Linked DNA regions of Prochlorococcus marinus CUG1416. The protein of the gene in region 1 interacts with the protein of each later gene in a pairwise test. Links are inferred from orthologs where the notes say so. Each region holds a gene or a part of one and is shown on either strand. Other genes may lie near its edges. The genes, in order: eno and rpe.

Region 1 (9,115 bases):
AAATGTAAAATCTGGCGGATCTACTCCTTTATCTGGAATGGTTCACTCAATAGTTTTGTTAATAGTTTTAGTTGGTGCAGGACCATTAGCAGAAAAAATACCTACAGCTCTTTTAGCCGGTATTCTTATCAAGGTTGGATTGGATATTATTGACTGGGGATTCTTGCGCAGGGCCCATAAACTATCTCTAAAAACTTCAGTTGTTATGTATGGAGTACTCCTAATGACTGTTTTTTGGGATTTAATTTGGGCAGTATTAGTTGGTGTATTTATTGCAAACATGCTCACTATTGATTCAATTACTGAAACTCAACTAGAAGGTATGGAAGAGGATAATCCTTCATTAACAGGTAATACTCAAGGTCAAAATACATTGCCCGCGGATGAAAAAGCTCTACTTGATAGATGTTCTGGAGAAGTAATGCTATTTAGACTCAAAGGGCCACTTAGTTTTGGTGCGGCAAAAGGCATCTCTGACAGGATGAATCTTGTAAGAAATTACAAAATTCTGATATTAGACATAACTGATGTACCAAGACTTGGGGTAACAGCAACCCTTGCTATAGAGGATATGATGCAAGAAGCAAAAAATAACTCTAGAAAAGCATTTGTTGCTGGGGCTAATCAAAAAGTAAAGGAAAGATTAGCTAAGTTTGGAGTTGAAGGCATCATTGAAACTAGAAAAGAAGCGTTAGAAACTGCACTAAATGAAATAGCCTAATAATTTATGGAAATAAATCCAATTCTGCAAAATGTATTAGCACCTCCAGTTCTTTTCTTTTTGATTGGAGCAATATCAGTACTCTTTAAATCTGATTTAGAAATTCCAGCTCCATTACCTAAACTCTTTTCCTTATATCTACTATTAGCTATTGGTTTTAAAGGAGGTATAGAGATACAGAAAAGTGGGTTTACTGATCAAGTATTGCCGACTTTAAGTGCCGCGATACTAATGTCACTAGTAATCCCTCTAATTGGATTTTTAATTCTAAGATATAAGTTTGATGTCTTTAATTCAGCAGCAATAGCAGCAGCATACGGTTCAATTAGTGCTGTTACATTTATTTCCGCAGAAAGTTTTTTAGAAAGTCAAAAAATAGCTTTTGATGGGTTTATGGTTGGCGCCTTAGCTTTAATGGAATCTCCTGCAATAATTGTTGGATTATTACTTGTGAAATTTGCAGCTCCCCAAAATAGACCAAAATCAAGAAAAATGCATCTAAGCGGAATATTACATGAATCACTTTTAAATGGATCAGTGTATTTATTGCTTTCAAGCTTAATTGTGGGATTTCTAACTGCTTCTAGTAATCCCTCAGGGATTACAAAAATGGAACCATTTACTGGACAATTATTCTATGGAGCAGAATGCTTCTTCTTGTTAGATATGGGAATAGTCGCAGCTCAAAGATTGCCGAGGTTGAAAAATGCAGGTTCATTTTTAATTGGCTTTGCAATTTTCATGCCGCTATTTAATGCATTTATTGGTGTTTTCGTTGCGAGATTTTTATCTTTAGGACCTGGCAACGCACTTTTATTTGTGGTTTTATGTGCAAGCGCCTCATATTTAGCAGTTCCTGCAGCTATGAGGATGACAGTTCCAGAAGCAAAATCAAGTTATTATATTTCAACAACACTAGGTCTAACTTTCCCATTCAATATAGTTCTTGGCATTCCAATATACATGAGTTTAGTAAATACCATTATCCCACTTTCTCCTTTATAAAAATGAAAAGATTAGACTTAATATTTAGTGAAAGAGAACTAAATGCAATCATTAAAACACTAGAAAAAGCTAATGTTCCTGGATATACAGTTATGAAACACGCCACAGGCAGGGGGCCTGAAAGAGTTGTTACAGAAGATATGGAATTTACAGGGTATGGATCCAATGCTCATGTAATTGTTTTTTGTGAGCAAGAATTAATAGATAAAATGAGAGATAACATTAGGGATGATTTAAGCTATTACGGAGGAGTCGCTTATATTTCTGAAGCAACCCCCCTCTAATATTTAGTTTTCACGAATGAATCCAATCAACTCTTATATTTTTTCTACTATTTAAATATCTATCAATTGACATTGCGGCAATACATCCATCAGAAGCTGCAACAACGGCTTGCTTAAATGGTGTATTTCTTATATCTCCAATAGCCCACACTCCATCAGAGTTTGTAGACATAAAGTCATCCACAATAACTCCTCCGTCTTCTTTTAAAGCAATTTGATCCCCTAAAAAATCAGTAATTGGCTTTGAACCACTCATATAGACAAAGACTCCATCTAAATTTAAATTAATAGGATTTTCCTCTTGCTTATTTTTTACAACAACTCCGTTCACACCCATATCATCACCCAATATTTCTAATAATCTTGTTCTACTCCAATGTTTTATATTTGAATTATCCATCAATTCCATAGCTTCTTCATTATCTGATTTAGGATCACTTGATGTAATCCAATGGACAGTAGAAGCAAACTTAGTAAGAACAGTTGCCTCTTCAATTGCCTCCTTGTTCACTCCAACCACGGCAACTTCTCTATTTTTATAAAAAGCTCCATCACATGTAGCACAATAACTTACTCCTTTACCAAGAAAATCCGCTTCTCCCTTGAATGATGCAGGCCTACCCATAGCTCCACTTGCAAGAACAAGTGCTTTAGCCTTGAAGGTTCCTTCAGGTGTATAAACCGTTTTCCATTCTCCACTAGAGTCTATCCCAAACACTTGTGCTCTTCTATAGTCTGTACCATATTGCACAGCCTGTTCTCTCATTAGAGTAAGTAATTTCTCACCACTTATATCTACAGGAACACCTGGATAATTAGCTATCTGATGAGTTATAGCTAAGGCGCCAACAGATGGATTTTTATCTAAAATTACAGTCTTTAAGTTTGAACGAGATGTATAAAGTGCGCAAGTACATCCGGCCGGACCTCCACCGATAATAACTACATCTGCCTCAATGATTTCCAATTTAATAAAACTCCTTTTAGTAGTTAATTAGATGAGTTTTTGGTTAGAAGATATCTTTAATGTTAATACCTAACCTTTATCTAGATATAACTTAAAAGAAAAAATAGAAAAAAGCATAATATAGAAACAAACTTACATAGGAAAAATAAAAAATATTTATTGTCACAATTATCTATTACGTGAAATGTTCTGTATTGATCTATTATTAGATCATATCGGGTAGATTAATTGCCATAGAAACATTATATTTTTCATGACCAACTCTGATTACCTTTTAAAAGCTGCTATTAAGAAAGTAACCGAAAAATTAAACGAGATAGTGGTTGAAAAAATTGAAGAAGCAACAAATATTGCTCAGGATGCTCCAGAAATCCTCAAAAAAGAATTTGATATTTTGAAAGAATCCATCATGGAAGAAGCCTCAAGAATGGAAAAAGCAGACAATGTTCAAGAAAATGAAACCGCCAATACTTATCAAAATTCCAAAATAAAAATAGCTTTAAATGAAATTGAAATTATTAATAACCAAATTGATCTATTTAATAAAAAAATCAATAATCAAATTAAATGAGTTATTACATTCTTCATGATCTTTTTAAAAAATTGAAGAGGGGCTTTCTTATATGGATAACCCTGATTTCGCTTTTAATAATTTTGTGGCTAGATAATCTTAGATTTACAATTTTCCAAACTAAGAGCCATAAAAAAAGTAGAATCCAAATTAAACGAGCTAAGTGGTTTACTAATCAATTAATTAACCTTGGTTCAGCATTTATTAAAATTGGACAATTATTATCTGCAAGACCTGATTTAATTCCTAATACCTGGATACAGGAATTATCTAAATTGCAGGATCAAGTTCCTAATTTTTCATTTAAGCAAGTTGAAGAAACTATCCTAGAAGAACTAGGTTCAAAGTTTAATGAAATAGATCAAATAATATGCGATCCGGTTGGATCAGCATCACTAGCTCAGGTTCATAGGGGGACTTTAAAAGATGGTAAGGAAGTAGTATTTAAAGTTCAAAGACCCAATTTAAAAGAATTATTTATTATTGATTTGGGCATAATGCAGCAAATAGCAGGATTGTTGCAGAAAAATAAAAATTGGAGTCGCGGAAGAAACTGGGTTGCGATTGCGAAAGAATGCAGGAAAGTTCTTATGAAGGAACTTGATTTTAATTGTGAAGCACAATATGCAGCAAGATTTAGACAGCAATTTCTTGATGATGAAAATGTTGAAGTTCCTGAAGTAATTTGGGATATGAGTAGTGAAAAAGTGCTTTGTTTAAGTTATCTAGAAGGAACAAAAATAAGCGATTTAGAAAAATTACAATCCCAAGAAATTAATTTATCAAAAATTGCAGAAGTAGGTGCCATCAGCTACCTGAAACAATTAGTGAATTACGGTTTTTTTCATGCAGATCCTCATCCAGGTAATCTAGCAGTTTCAAATAAAGGTAAATTAATTTTTTATGATTTTGGAATGATGGGCAATATCTCAAATAACCTTCAAACAAGGCTAGGGGGAATGGTTCAGGCTGCCGCTTTAAGAGACGCCTCATCACTTGTAAGTCAATTACAACAAGCTGGTCTAATTTCAAAAGATATTGATATAGGACCAGTCAGAAGATTAGTCAGATTAATGCTTAAAGAAGCCTTAACTCCACCATTTAGTCCAAATATAATTGAGAAATTATCTGGCGATTTATACGAACTTGTTTATGAAACCCCATTTCAACTTCCAGTGGATTTAATATTTGTAATGAGAGCTTTATCAACTTTTGAAGGAGTTGGCAGAATGCTTGACCCAGGGTTTAATCTTGTATCAGTGACTAAGCCTTATTTAATAGAACTTATGACTTCTAATAATCAAACTCCTAATGATTTAATCAACCAATTTGGAAGGCAAGTAGGTGAACTAGGATCCAAAGCTGTAGGAATTCCCAAAAGAATAGATGAAAGTTTAGAAAGATTAGAGCAGGGCGATTTACAATTACAAATAAGGATGGGAGAGTCTGATAGACAATTTAAAAAAATGTTTACTGCTCAAAAAACATTAGGCCATTCAATTCTTATTGGAAGCTTATCCATTGCATCTGCTTTACTTGTAACCAATAAACAAAATAATTTTGCATTGTTGCCATTATTTTTTGCACTACCCATAAGTATTGATTGGATAAAATGCCAATTAAGTATGAGTAAAGGCTCACGTTTAGAAAAACTTAAGCGCTAGAGAAACTATATATTTTTAGGACCCAAACCTAAAGCTCCAGCAAATCTTGCTTGACTTCCCAGTTCCTCTTCAATTTTCAAAAGCCTATTATATTTTGCAATTCTTTCACTTCTACTCAAAGAGCCGGTCTTGATCTGACCAGATCTTGTGGCGACAGATAAGTCAGCAATTGTTGTATCTTCCGTCTCACCACTTCTATGACTTATAACACTTGTAAAACCGGAAGTCTTAGCTAACTCAATAGCTTCTAATGTTTCAGTTAATGTTCCAATTTGATTCACTTTTATTAGGATTGAATTAGCAGATTTTTCCATAATCCCTTTCCTTAACCTTTCTGTATTAGTAACGAATAAATCATCGCCTACAAGTTGAACTTTATTTCCCAGTTCTTTATTTAATTCTGACCAACCCTCCCAATCATCTTCTGCTAAACCGTCCTCTATTGAAACTATTGGATAATTAGAAACTAATCTTGAAAGATATGAAATCATTTCAGAACTATTTAAATTTTTTCCTTCATATTTATAAATGCCATTGTTATAAAATTCAGTACTGGCAGCATCTAAAGCTAAAGAAACTTGCTCACCAGGAATAAATCCAGCTTTTTGAATTGCTTCTAACAGTAAGTCACCTGCCTCTTCACTCGATGATAAATCAGGTGCAAATCCACCCTCATCGCCTACAGCGGTAGATAGACCTTTTTTATCCAGTAATGATTTTAATGAGTGAAAAATTTCAGTACCCATTCTTAGTGATTCACTGAAATTCTGAACTCCATGTGGGACAAGCATAAATTCCTGAAAATCAAGTCTATTTGGCGCATGAGCACCGCCATTTATTACATTCATCAATGGTACGGGAAGAAGATTAGATAATGGATCTCCAAGATATCTATAAAGGGGGATGTCTAAAGCATTTGCTGACGCTCTGGCAGTTGCAAGACTTACTGCAAGGATTGAATTAGCTCCAAGGTTGGACTTATTAGGAGTTCCATCAATTTCAATCATTAACTTATCTACCGCCGTTTGATCTAAAGCTGACAAGCCACATAAAGCCGGCGATATTGTTTCATGAATTTTATTAACAGCATTTAATACACCTTTACCCATATAATTTGAACCGCCATCTCTTAATTCATGTGCCTCATGAGCACCAGTACTGGCTCCGCTAGGAACAATTGCTATACCCCTTGCACCACATTCCAAAAAGACTTCTGCCTCGACAGTCGGATTGCCTCTTGAATCAAGGACTTGCCTTGCTTCAATAGTGTCAATAAGAAAATCAATAGTTTCTTTCACAATTTAATTATTACTATTTAAATCCTATTAATAGCTGAACTATTTGGCTAATATCTGAAATATAAATGTTTATCCAAATATAATTTTTGGTTTCAGAACAACTTAGATAAAAATAAGATTTTTGTTAATGCCTAACCCTACACAATGGCTTTCATAAGCATATTTTTAAATTTCATCTTACAATTTGAAAATTATTGGATGATTATTAATGCAGATCCTATTTAGAATATTAAATAATAATCAACTATAGTTTTATAGTTTATGAGAGAAACCCTTACATCAAGTCCTGAACTTTTTAGCGATATAAGTTGGAATCTTCTTCTATTAGGCGAAGAAACAGCAAAAAAATGGGACCATAGCGAATTTAATATTGAACACATAATTCATACATTGTTTTCATCAAGTGAATTTTTTGCTTTCATTGAAAAATTATCAATAGACCAAGATACAGTTTTAGATATAACAGAAGAATTTTTAGAAGAGAGCCCAACAAATGAGTCAGAAATTTTTACTATCGGGGAAGATTTAGAAATTCTTTTAGATAATGCAAATCAGATTAAAATTCAATGGGGATCAAGATTAATAGAAATCCCACATTTACTCATTGCTCTTGGAAGAGATTTAAGAATTGGTAATTATGTTTTTCAAGAAGGCAATCTTTCAATTGAAAAATTAGAGGAAGAATTAAAGTTTTTTCCAAATATTAATCAATCGAAAAATTCTGTTGATTATAAGAATGTAATTGAGATAAATAATCAATCTAATTTCGAATCAAATAAAGAAACTGAAGTCAAAGAAGAAAAATCAGAAAAAGCTATAGTTCCATTATCAAAAAGTGAACTTCAAAGCGAAACCAAAAAACAAGTTGACAAAGATGAAAATGCCCTTTCACTTTATGGAAAGGATTTAACAGAATCAGCTAAAAAAGGTTTACTAGATCCTGTTATTGGAAGAGAAAATGAGATCAACAATTTAATGAGGGTACTATGCAGAAGAAACAAAAATAATCCAATACTTATCGGTAATCCTGGAGTGGGTAAAACCTCAATTGCGAAACTACTTGCACAATTAATCTTAGAAAAAAAAGTACCGGATTCTCTAAAAGACTTTAAGATTATTTCACTTGACTTAGGAGCATTAGTTTCTGGGACAAAATTTAGAGGCCAACTAGAGGAACGACTAAGTTTAATACTGCAGGAATTAAACGATCCAAGCCAAGGAATGATTTTATTTATTGATGAAATCCACTCAATATTGAGTTCTGACAGATCTACTGCCGATATTAGTAATATCTTAAAACCTTTACTAGCAGAAGGAGAACTTAGATGTATTGGTACAACAACACCTGAAAAATTTCGTGAAACTATTGAAAAAGATCAGGCATTGAATAATTGCTTTCAAAAGATAGTTGTTAATGAACCTTCAGTAGAATTGAGCGCAAAAATACTGCAAGGCATCAAAAAGAAATATGAATTACATCATGGCATAAGTATTTCTGAAGACGCTGTGAATTATTCTGCAAAATTAGCCGACAGATATATTAGCGATAAATGTCTCCCTGATAAAGCAATAGATTTAATTGATGAAGCAGCTGCACAATTAAAAATCGAGTCTAATAACAAGCCTCAAATTATTCTCCAACAAGAAAACAAAATTCATACTATTGATGAAAAACTGAATAATTTGATAGATGGAAATATCGAAGAGAAAGAAAAACTATTAAATATGAGTCAACAAGCAGAGGCAAAATTGAATGTTCTTTTCGATAATTGGAATAATTTACGCGAAGAAATGGTGAAATTATCTATTTTAATGAAAGCAGAAGATAAGCTAACAAAAAAAATTAAAGACAACTCTAATTATGAGATTGTAAATGATTTTGATTTTTTAGAAAGGCTTGAAGAAGAGTTAAGTGAAATAGAGAATGAAATACAAAAAGTTAAAGGAAACTTTAAAAAAATAAAGAAAAATAGAAATTTCCCGTTCAAATATCAAGTTGAACCTGATGACATTGCTGATGTTATCTCAAAAATCACAGGTATTCCAATTTCTAAAGTAGTTTCAAATGAACGAAAGAAGTTAGTTAATTTAGAAAAAGAATTAAGTGAAAAAGTTATTGGCCAAGAAAAAGCTATAGAAGCTGTTTCTTCTGCAATTAGAAGGGCTCGCGTTGGCATGAAAAGTCCCAAAAGACCTGTTGGTTCTTTTTTATTTATGGGTCCTACAGGTGTTGGTAAAACGGAATTAGCAAAATCTCTTGCATCAGCATTATTTGATGAAGAAGGAGCACTTTTAAGATTAGATATGAGTGAATATATGGAGAAAAATGCAGTAGCAAGACTTTTGGGAGCTCCTCCAGGTTATGTTGGTTATGAAGAGGGAGGGCAATTAACTGAAGCCGTAAGACGCAAACCCTATTCAGTAATACTTCTTGATGAGATAGAAAAAGCACATACAGAAGTTTTTAATATCCTTTTACAAGTCTTAGATGAAGGAAGATTAACGGACTCTCAAGGTAGAACCGTGGACTTCAAAAATACCGTAATCATTATGACAAGTAACCTAGCTGGGAAAGTTATACTGGAGTATTCAAAAAAGATTTCTA
Region 2 (9,173 bases), on another replicon or contig:
AAAAAAATAATAGAAGCTGCTAGATACTGTAAAAACGACTTATGTAGCGAAATTGTTTTCGAATTCCCAGAATTGCAAGGAATAATGGGTGGTAAATATCTGAAAGACGAGGGATTTAGTGATGATATTTGTTTGGCTGTGGCTGAACATTATTTACCTTCTTTTTATAAAGATGCTTTGCCCTCTTCAAAATATGGTGCAATAGTTTCTATCGCAGATAAGATTGAAACTTTAATAAGTATATTTATTTCCGGCAAGCGTCCAAGTGGATCATCTGATCCTTATGCTTTGAGAAGAAATTTAAATGGAGTTATAAAAATAATTTGGGATTATGAACTTGACTTACCTTTAGATGATTTATTTAACGAACTTATTGATTTTTGGAAAATCGCATTCCCGAATTTGAACTTCTCAAAGGAGAAGGTTTTTAATGATTTAAATGAATTTTTAGTTCAAAGAATCGTTAGTCATCTTGAAGAAATATCACTAAGTAAAGAATTAATAAAGGCCGTTTGCTCTTCTGATGAACTTTATCAAAAAAGAATATTGAATATTGTTGATCTAAAAAATAGGCTTAAATCTATTGTTGATTTTAAGGAGAAAGAAACTTTTTTTGAAATTCAAAAGGTAATTACTAGGGTAAGCAAATTAGCTAAGAGTAGTAATCTTTCAACAAACATTTTCTCAACAAGAGATTATGTAAACACAAAACTCTTTGAAAAAGAATGTGAATTGAAAGTTTTTGAATTTATTAGAGAATTAGAAAAACTTTTTTCAAAAGGTTATTGCAATTATTTGAAACTTCTTAAGTTGTTCGAGATTAATATAAATACTATTGAGGATTTGTTTGATAATGAAAAAGGTGTTCTGGTAATGTCAGAAGATATAAAAATAAGAAATAATAGACTTAACTTATTAAGCCTAATTAGAAATTATTCTCTAAAGATCGCTGACTTTACACTTTTGAACTCTTAACTTTAATACCACCCTTAATTGAATAATTTTTAAGCATTTTTTCAACTTCTTTCTCTTCTCTCACAGCACTATTAACGGGTTTGTATTTTAGTGGTGCCAATGCTTTTCCTCTTAAAATAGATCCAAGAGTAAGCATTGTAAGTTTTATTTGCTGTATGGGCTTCATTGCAACAACTTTTTTATATAAATAACTATCAAAAGTCAGCCTTTGAACGTCCATGTCATCACACATTTCTACAAAAGCTTCTCTTGCTGAGTCATTCCTGTAAAAAATATTTTGAAGAATTTCTAGGACCTTATATGTCGTTCCATATTTTTTATCCCATTTTTTTAAATAATTTTTTAAATCATTTTCTGATGGTATAGTTTCTCCACTCTTTGACGATTCAACAATTTCTTCTGCACACATTCTCCCACTTTTTGCAGCAAAATATATTCCCTCTCCAGAACTCTTAGTAACATAGCCAGCGGCATCACCTACTAAAGCCATCCTACCAACAACTCTTCGAGGTCTTGGATGTTCAGGAATAGGATGTGCTTCCACCTTGATCACCTCACCATTTACAAGTCTTTTTTTTGCTCTATTTCTCACACCTTCTTGTAGTCCTTTGATTAATAATTGATTCTTTTGCATTGTCCCTGTTCCAACAGCAACATGATCATACTTAGGGAACACCCAACCATAAAAGTCGGGAGATACATCAGTTCCTACATACATCTCAGCAAGGTCTTCATAGTAACTCATTTCTTCTTTGGGTAATTTAATTCTTTCCTGAAAGGCAATGGCTACTTTGTAATCTCCTGCATCCATGGCTTTAGCAACTCTGCTATTAGCTCCATCAGCGCCAATTAAGAGATCCACTGTAAGTTCTTTAAGCTCTCCTTTCTTATCTCCAGAAGAATAGTCAGAATATGTAAGTTTATATGGTCCTTGGTTATTAGCTCCAGTGTCAATTGAGGTAACTAATCCATTAATTAATGTAGTCCCAAGATCAGCAGCCCTATTTCTCATAAAAGCATCCATGACTTCTCTTCTGCACATTCCTATATATTCATTATCACTTTTCCCATAAACCTTATCTAAACTTATGTCTACTTCTCTATTTGATGGTGATATCATTCTCATGTGCCTTACTTTCCTATCAATGATTGATTCTGGAAGGTCAAATTCTTCTACCATGCATAGTGGGATTGCTCCCCCGCAAGGTTTTGCATTGTCTAATTTCCTCTCGAAGAGCCAAGTTTTTATTCCAGCTTTAGCAAGTATTTCTGCAGCACATGAACCACTTGGACCTCCTCCAATAACCGCTACCCTCAACATACGAAAAAAAATAATACTGTATTTAAAAGCTACATCTTTTTTGCTTATAAAAGTGCATTTCTTAAAATAATAGTTAATATCGAAATATGTTTTTCAAATTCATCTATATCTATTGGAACAAAACAAAGAAATAAATCAATTTGATATACAGCTAGCCAAAAGAACCCATTTAAATAATTCAAACTCAATATTATTAAAAAAATTTTTAATATTTGCTCCATTTCTTTTACTTCTTTTTTCTTCAGTTGCATTGAGATTTATTAGAAATATAGAAATAGACCCTATAGTTAATCTAAATTCCAAGTTTGAGAGGAATCACGGCCATAGAATTTTGGGCCATCTACCATATAACGAAATTCCTAAAGAGAAACTAGTTTTAATTGAGCCTAATATTGAAGTACACATTGATATGCGTGATTCTCTATTAAATATGAGAGAAGAAGCAAAAAAGGATGGTATATATTTAGTCTTCTTGAGTGGTTATAGATCAATAAATTTGCAAAACAATATCTTTTATTCTTTAAAATCTATTAGAAATCAAGAAGCTGCAGAAAGAGCTAGAGTTTCAGCACCTCCAGGATATTCTGAACATAGTACTGGTTTCGCAATTGATATTGGTGATGCGACTCAAAGAGGAACTGACTTTGAGAGCGAATTTGAGAATACTGATGCTTTTAGATGGTTAAAAAAGAATGCAGCTAAGTTTCACTTTAAGTTATCTTTTAACAAAAATAATAAATATATAGATTATGAACCCTGGCATTGGCGATATGAGGGCTCAATTGAAGCTTTAAAAGTTTTTGAAACTTCAAACAGAGAATTATAAATCTAATTTTATTAATTAAATTATTCAATATGATTATATTTTTCAAAGTCTTAAAGTGAAAATTGTCATAATAAGCATTCTTTGAGTTAGCCTTAATAAAGTCAATCTAAAATTTATATAAATTTCATAAATGTCATCTTCGATAAAAGAAATTAGAAATGTTGCAATTATCGCCCATGTAGATCATGGGAAGACAACTCTTGTGGATGCATTGTTATCTCAATCAGGAATATTTAGAGACAATGAAGTTATTCCTACATGTGTAATGGATTCAAATGATCTTGAAAGAGAAAGAGGAATAACAATACTCTCAAAAAATACTGCAGTTAACTATAAAGATACCAGAATTAATATTATAGATACACCTGGACATGCTGATTTTGGAGGAGAAGTCGAGAGGGTTTTAGGAATGGTTGATGGTTGTTTGCTTATTGTTGATGCAAATGAGGGGCCAATGCCACAAACAAGATTTGTTTTGAAAAAAGCATTAGAAAAAGGACTTAGGCCTATAGTTTTTGTAAATAAAATTGATAGGCCAAGAGTAGTTCCAGAAATAGCAGTTGATAAGGTCCTTGATTTGTTTTTAGAATTAGGAGCTGACGATGATCAATGTGATTTCCCTTATCTTTTTGGGAGCGGCCTATCTGGTTTCGCAAAAGAAGAGATGGAATCCAATAGTGACAATATGATGCCTCTTTTTGAAGCTATTATTAGACATGTTCCACCTCCAGTAGGTGACTCGAATAAGCCTCTTCAGCTACAAATAACTACCTTGGATTATTCTGATTTCTTAGGCAGAATTGTGATTGGAAAAATTCATAATGGAACTATAAAAAATGGACAACAAGCCAGTTTAATTAAAGAAAATGGAAAAACTATTAAAGGTAAGGTTAGTAAACTATTAGGATTCGAAGGATTACAAAGAATTGATATAAATGAAGCATTCGCAGGGGATATTGTTGCTGTTTCTGGCTTCGATGACGTCAATATTGGTGAGACCATAGCATGTCCAGATTCTCCTCATCCTCTTCCATTAATCAAGGTTGATGAACCCACCTTAAATATGACTTTTGTTGTCAATGATTCCCCATTTGCTGGAAAAGAAGGGAAGTTTGTTACTAGTAGACAATTGAAAAATAGATTAGAGAGGGAACTTTTAACAAATGTCGCCCTAAGGGTCGAAGAAACTGATTCTCCTGATAGGTTTTCAGTTTCAGGAAGAGGAGAATTACATTTAGGGATTTTGATTGAAACTATGAGAAGAGAGGGTTTTGAGTTTCAAATTTCGCAACCTCAAGTAATTTTTAGAGAAATTGATAATGTTGAATGTGAGCCTATAGAGACTTTGGTTTTAGATGTCCCTGAAGTATCTGTTGGCCCATGTATAGAGAAACTTGGATCGAGAAAGGCAGAGATGAAAAATATGCAGACAAGTTCAGATGGGAGAACTCAATTAGAATTTCTTGTGCCATCAAGAGGATTAATTGGATTCCGTGGTGAATTTGTTCGAATAACGAGGGGTGAAGGTATTATGAGTCACTCTTTTTATGAATATAAACCTAAAACAGGAGATTTTGAAACCAGGAGAAATGGAGTTCTTATTGCTTTTGAGGAAGGTGTGGCTACATTTTATGCCTTAAAGAATGCTGAAGATAGGGGAGTTTATTTTATTAAACCTGGAGTTAAAGTTTATAAGGGAATGATTATTGGAGAGAATAATCGACCACAAGATCTTGAGTTGAATATATGTAAAACTAAGCAGTTGACTAATATGAGGTCTGCAGGGGCAGAAGAACTTGATACTTTGCAGTCACCTGTTGATATTACCCTTGAAAGAGCACTCGAATATATTGGCCCAGATGAAATGCTAGAGGTGACACCTGATTCAATAAGAATGAGAAAAATAAATAAGAAGAAGAAATAATAATAATTAATTTCATGGATGAAGAAAGTACAATAGATTTTAAAGATTCACTTTTTATTGCTTTAAATCTTTTTAATAATCATGAATGGTATGAGGCTCATGATGCTTTTGAAGAAATTTGGAATTTTGTTGATGGTGACGAAAGACAAGTCATACAGGGGATTTTACAAGTAGCCGTCTCACAGTTTCACCTAAGTAAGGGTAATTTAAATGGAGCTACTATTTTGCTTGGAGAAGGTTTAGGTAGAATAAAAACTAGAACCAATATTAATTTAGGTATTGATCTTGAATCCTTCTGCAGATGTTTGGAAGATTTATTAAGGAAATTACAATATAAGGAAATTTTAAACGATAATGACAAGCCTTATTTGAAAACTCTTTGATGAATATGAGTATATCTTTCAATCTAATTAAAAGTTTGTTTTTTATTTCATTTTTCTTTCAAGAAAATAAAATAACTAATCGTTCTAAATGAAGATGAATTTAACAATTCAAAAGGTATCACTTTCAATTAAGGGAAGGTTAATAGTAAATGATGTATCCATAACTGTAAATCCAGGAGAAGTTGTAGGTTTGATGGGACCGAACGGTGCAGGGAAAACTACCACTTTTAATCTTGCGGTTGGGAATATAAAACCTGATAAAGGTGAGGTTTTAATGAATGGTGAGAATATAACTAATCTTTCACTACCAATTAGATCAAGACTTGGTTTGGGTTATTTAACTCAGGAGTCGAGTATATTTAGAGATCTCACTGTTAAAGAGAATATAGATTTAGCTTTGCAGAATTCAACTTCTAGTCGAGCGGTAATTAGAAATAGAAGAGAACAACTAATTAATGAATTTAATTTGAATAATTTTGTAGACAATTATGGTTATCAACTTTCAGGAGGAGAGAGAAGGAGATGTGAGATAGCGAGAGCTTTAACAGTAGGTAGAAAAGGGCCTAAATATTTATTATTAGACGAACCTTTCGCTGGTATCGATCCTCTAGCGGTTACTGATTTAAAGAAACTAATTCTTAAATTAAGTAGTGACGGGGTAGGGATTCTTATTACAGACCATAATGTGAGGGAAACCCTTTTAATTACCAACAAGTCATATGTATTAAGTGAAGGACAAATTTTAGCTTACGGATCATCAAGTGAATTAGCAGATAATCCAATAGTGAAGAAGTATTATCTTGGAGATAATTTCAAACTTTGAAATCCTTTTGCAAATTAAATTAAAACTTAATTATTAAAGATTTACTCATATAAGAATGATTTAAATTATTATTTGGTTGATATTGACTATTAAAACTGAATTAATTTATAGAAATGATACTAGATAATCTTTTTAAAAATTTAATATATGACCCTGTTTCGGTATTAGGCATTTTAGTTTTTTATATATTATTAGTTAATTTACCAATATCTTTAGTTGCATTTTTCAAAAAAGAGTCTTCTTCTATTGTAAGACTACTTACCATTCTGGTTAATTTATTCATAACATTACAATTACTTTTTAGGTGGTCAATTTCTGGACACTTTCCTATTAGCAATTTGTATGAATCTCTTTATTTCCTTACTTGGGGGATCTCAATGGGACAACTTTTGATTGAGAGGGAATATCAATCTCCAATAATCCCATCAATAGCAATACCTATTGAGTTGCTGACTGTGGCTTTTGCTTGTTTTGTTTTGCCTGACGATTTGAAATTATCATCCAACTTGGTACCAGCTTTAAGATCTAGTTGGTTAGTAATGCATGTTAGTGTCGTCATGCTTAGTTATGCAGCACTAATAATAGGTTCTTTACTTTCAGCTTCTGTTTTGTTTGTTAATAAAAATAAACCGCTTCAAATTAGAAGTAGTTCTACAGGTATAGGAGGGTTCAAAATGTCTAAAAACTATTCTTTAAATGATTTAGTTAATCCTATTGAATTTTCTCATTCAGAAGAATTAGATACATTAAGTTATCGTTCTATATTAATTGGTTTTGTTCTTTTGACTCTCGGTTTGATTTCAGGAGCAGTTTGGGCTAATGAGGCATGGGGTACTTGGTGGAGTTGGGATCCAAAAGAAACATGGGCATTTATATCATGGTTGTTTTATGCCGCTTATCTGCATATGAGAATAAGTAAAGGTTGGCAAGGTAGAAGACCAGCTTTATTGGCTTCAACCGGTTTCCTGGTGGTTTTAGTATGTTATTTAGGAGTTAATTTTTTAGGAATAGGTTTACATAGTTATGGCTGGATTTTTGGATGATTAGATAGTATTCCAGATTATTTATTGAGGTTCTGAAAGCACCTTTCCATCTTGTGCTTCTTTCGCAACTTTTCTCAAGTCATCACACCCCTCTTTTAAAGTTTGATAGGCAAACATCCCGCTGCCTGCAATAAAACAATTAGCACCGGCATCGGCACATTGTGAAATAGTCCAATTTGCTTTTATGCCCCCATCAACTTCAATGTCGACATTTAAGCTTTTTTCGATAATATAGTTTCTTATCTTTCTGATTTTATTAAGCATTGTCGGTATGTAAGCTTGTCCACCAAAGCCTGGATTAACTGTCATAACCAAAACATGATCAACCATATCCATAATGTTTTCAATCATCTCAAATGGAGTATGAGGATTTAATGCAACGGAAGGAGATCCTCCTAGGTCTCTTATTCTTCCAAGAATTCTATGTAGATGAATATTTGCTTCGGCATGAGCTATTACTACTCCTGGTTCACCATTAGCTCCTTTTGTAGCGTTTACGTAAGATTCAAGCATGGTTTCACAATTATATTGGCTCACCATTAATTGAGTTTCGAAAGGGACATTGCAATATTTCCTGCATGCAGTAATCATCTCAGGACCAAAAGTAAGATTTGGTACGAAATTTCCATCCATTACATCAAATTGAATTCTATCTACTCCAGCATCCTCTAGCTCTTTAACACATGCCCCCATATTTGCCCAATCTGCTGGTAAAACAGAAGGAATTATTTGAATTGGTCTATTAACACCAGCTAAATTTGTTTGATTTGACTCAGTCATTTAATTTTTAAAAATATTTAATAAAGATACTATATTTAGTTGTTTATTCCTAATTTCAAGTCACGGCCTGATAAAGTAACAGCTGTAAAGAGTTAAAAAAGCTTATTAGCGTAATAATTCTCATAAAAAATAAATTTTTTATGAGATTATACTTAAAACCTTTTAGAAAATCCTTAAAAAATTTTAATTGTGAATCAAACTTTAATTCAAGAAATTCTCGAAGTTGTTGAGCAAGCAGCAATTGCTTCAGCAAAACTTACAGGACTTGGTCAAAAAGATGAAGCTGATGCTGCGGCTGTCGAAGCAATGAGATTGCGAATGGGCAAAATAGAAATGAAAGGGAAAATTGTTATTGGAGAAGGCGAAAGAGATGAAGCACCTATGCTTTATATCGGTGAAGAGGTAGGAAGTGGAAGTGGACCAGGAGTTGACTTTGCAGTAGATCCTTGTGAAGGAACTAATCTATGTGCAAATAATCAAAGAGGATCTATGGCGGTTTTAGCTGCTTCTGATACCGGCGGGCTTTTTAATGCGCCTGATTTTTATATGAACAAATTAGCTGCTCCTCCTGCAGCGAAAGGGAAAGTAGATATTAGAAATTCGGCTACTGAAAACTTGAAGATACTTAGTGATTGTCTAGGTCTTTCTATTGATGAACTTACTGTCGTTGTTATGGATAGAACTAGGCATAAGGATTTAATTAAAGAGATTCGTGGGTGTGGTGCAAAAGTACAACCAATTTCTGATGGTGATGTTCAAGCTGCTATTGCATGTGGTTTTGCCGGAACTGGGACACATTGCTTGATGGGTATAGGAGCAGCTCCAGAAGGTGTAATTTCAGCAGCAGCAATGAGAGCTTTAGGAGGACACTTTCAGGGACAATTAGTATATGATCCAGCAATTGCACAAACATCTGAATGGGCTGATTACACAAAAGAAGGAAATATTAAACGTCTTAATGAAATGGGAATAACAGATATAGATAAAATATATGAGGCTAATGAACTTGCATCAGGAGAAAACGTTGTGTTCGCTGGTAGTGGAATAACTGATGGATTATTATTTGACGGAGTTAAATTTGAAAGGGATTGTGTTAGA

What was found.
Region 2: the proteins of eno (region 1) and rpe interact in binary tests that used the Escherichia coli proteins (3 or more experiments, as listed by UniProt). The link is inferred for Prochlorococcus marinus CUG1416 from one-to-one orthologs.

The regions. Positions count from the first base shown.
Region 1 is NZ_JAAORM010000001.1:204,121-213,235, reverse strand. Bases 4,365-7,272 are described here. They hold eno (phosphopyruvate hydratase), read right to left. Parts: upstream 6,511-7,272; coding sequence 5,218-6,510; downstream 4,365-5,217. Other genes in these bases: HA146_RS01115 (ATP-dependent Clp protease ATP-binding subunit), read left to right, coding at 6,772-7,272; HA146_RS01125 (ABC1 kinase family protein), read left to right, coding at 4,365-5,212. Outside these bases: HA146_RS01150 (SulP family inorganic anion transporter), read left to right, coding at 1-721; HA146_RS01145 (sodium-dependent bicarbonate transport family permease), read left to right, coding at 728-1,726; HA146_RS01140 (P-II family nitrogen regulator), read left to right, coding at 1,729-2,010; HA146_RS01135 (NAD(P)/FAD-dependent oxidoreductase), read right to left, coding at 2,021-2,977; HA146_RS01130 (hypothetical protein), read left to right, coding at 3,231-3,548; more of HA146_RS01125, read left to right, coding at 3,545-4,364; more of HA146_RS01115, read left to right, coding at 7,273-9,115. UniProt on the Escherichia coli protein: Catalyzes the reversible conversion of 2-phosphoglycerate (2-PG) into phosphoenolpyruvate (PEP). It is essential for the degradation of carbohydrates via glycolysis.
Region 2 is NZ_JAAORM010000002.1:459,210-468,382, forward strand. Bases 6,197-9,162 are described here. They hold rpe (ribulose-phosphate 3-epimerase), read right to left. Parts: upstream 8,076-9,162; coding sequence 7,317-8,075; downstream 6,197-7,316. Other genes in these bases: lptB (LPS export ABC transporter ATP-binding protein), read left to right, coding at 6,197-6,252; ccsB (c-type cytochrome biogenesis protein CcsB), read left to right, coding at 6,366-7,295; glpX (class II fructose-bisphosphatase), read left to right, coding at 8,265-9,162. Outside these bases: glyS (glycine--tRNA ligase subunit beta), read left to right, coding at 1-975; chlP (geranylgeranyl reductase), read right to left, coding at 956-2,296; HA146_RS03915 (M15 family metallopeptidase), read left to right, coding at 2,409-3,122; translational GTPase TypA, read left to right, coding at 3,253-5,046; HA146_RS03925 (DUF309 domain-containing protein), read left to right, coding at 5,061-5,429; more of lptB, read left to right, coding at 5,524-6,196; more of glpX, read left to right, coding at 9,163-9,173. UniProt on the Escherichia coli protein: Catalyzes the reversible epimerization of D-ribulose 5-phosphate to D-xylulose 5-phosphate.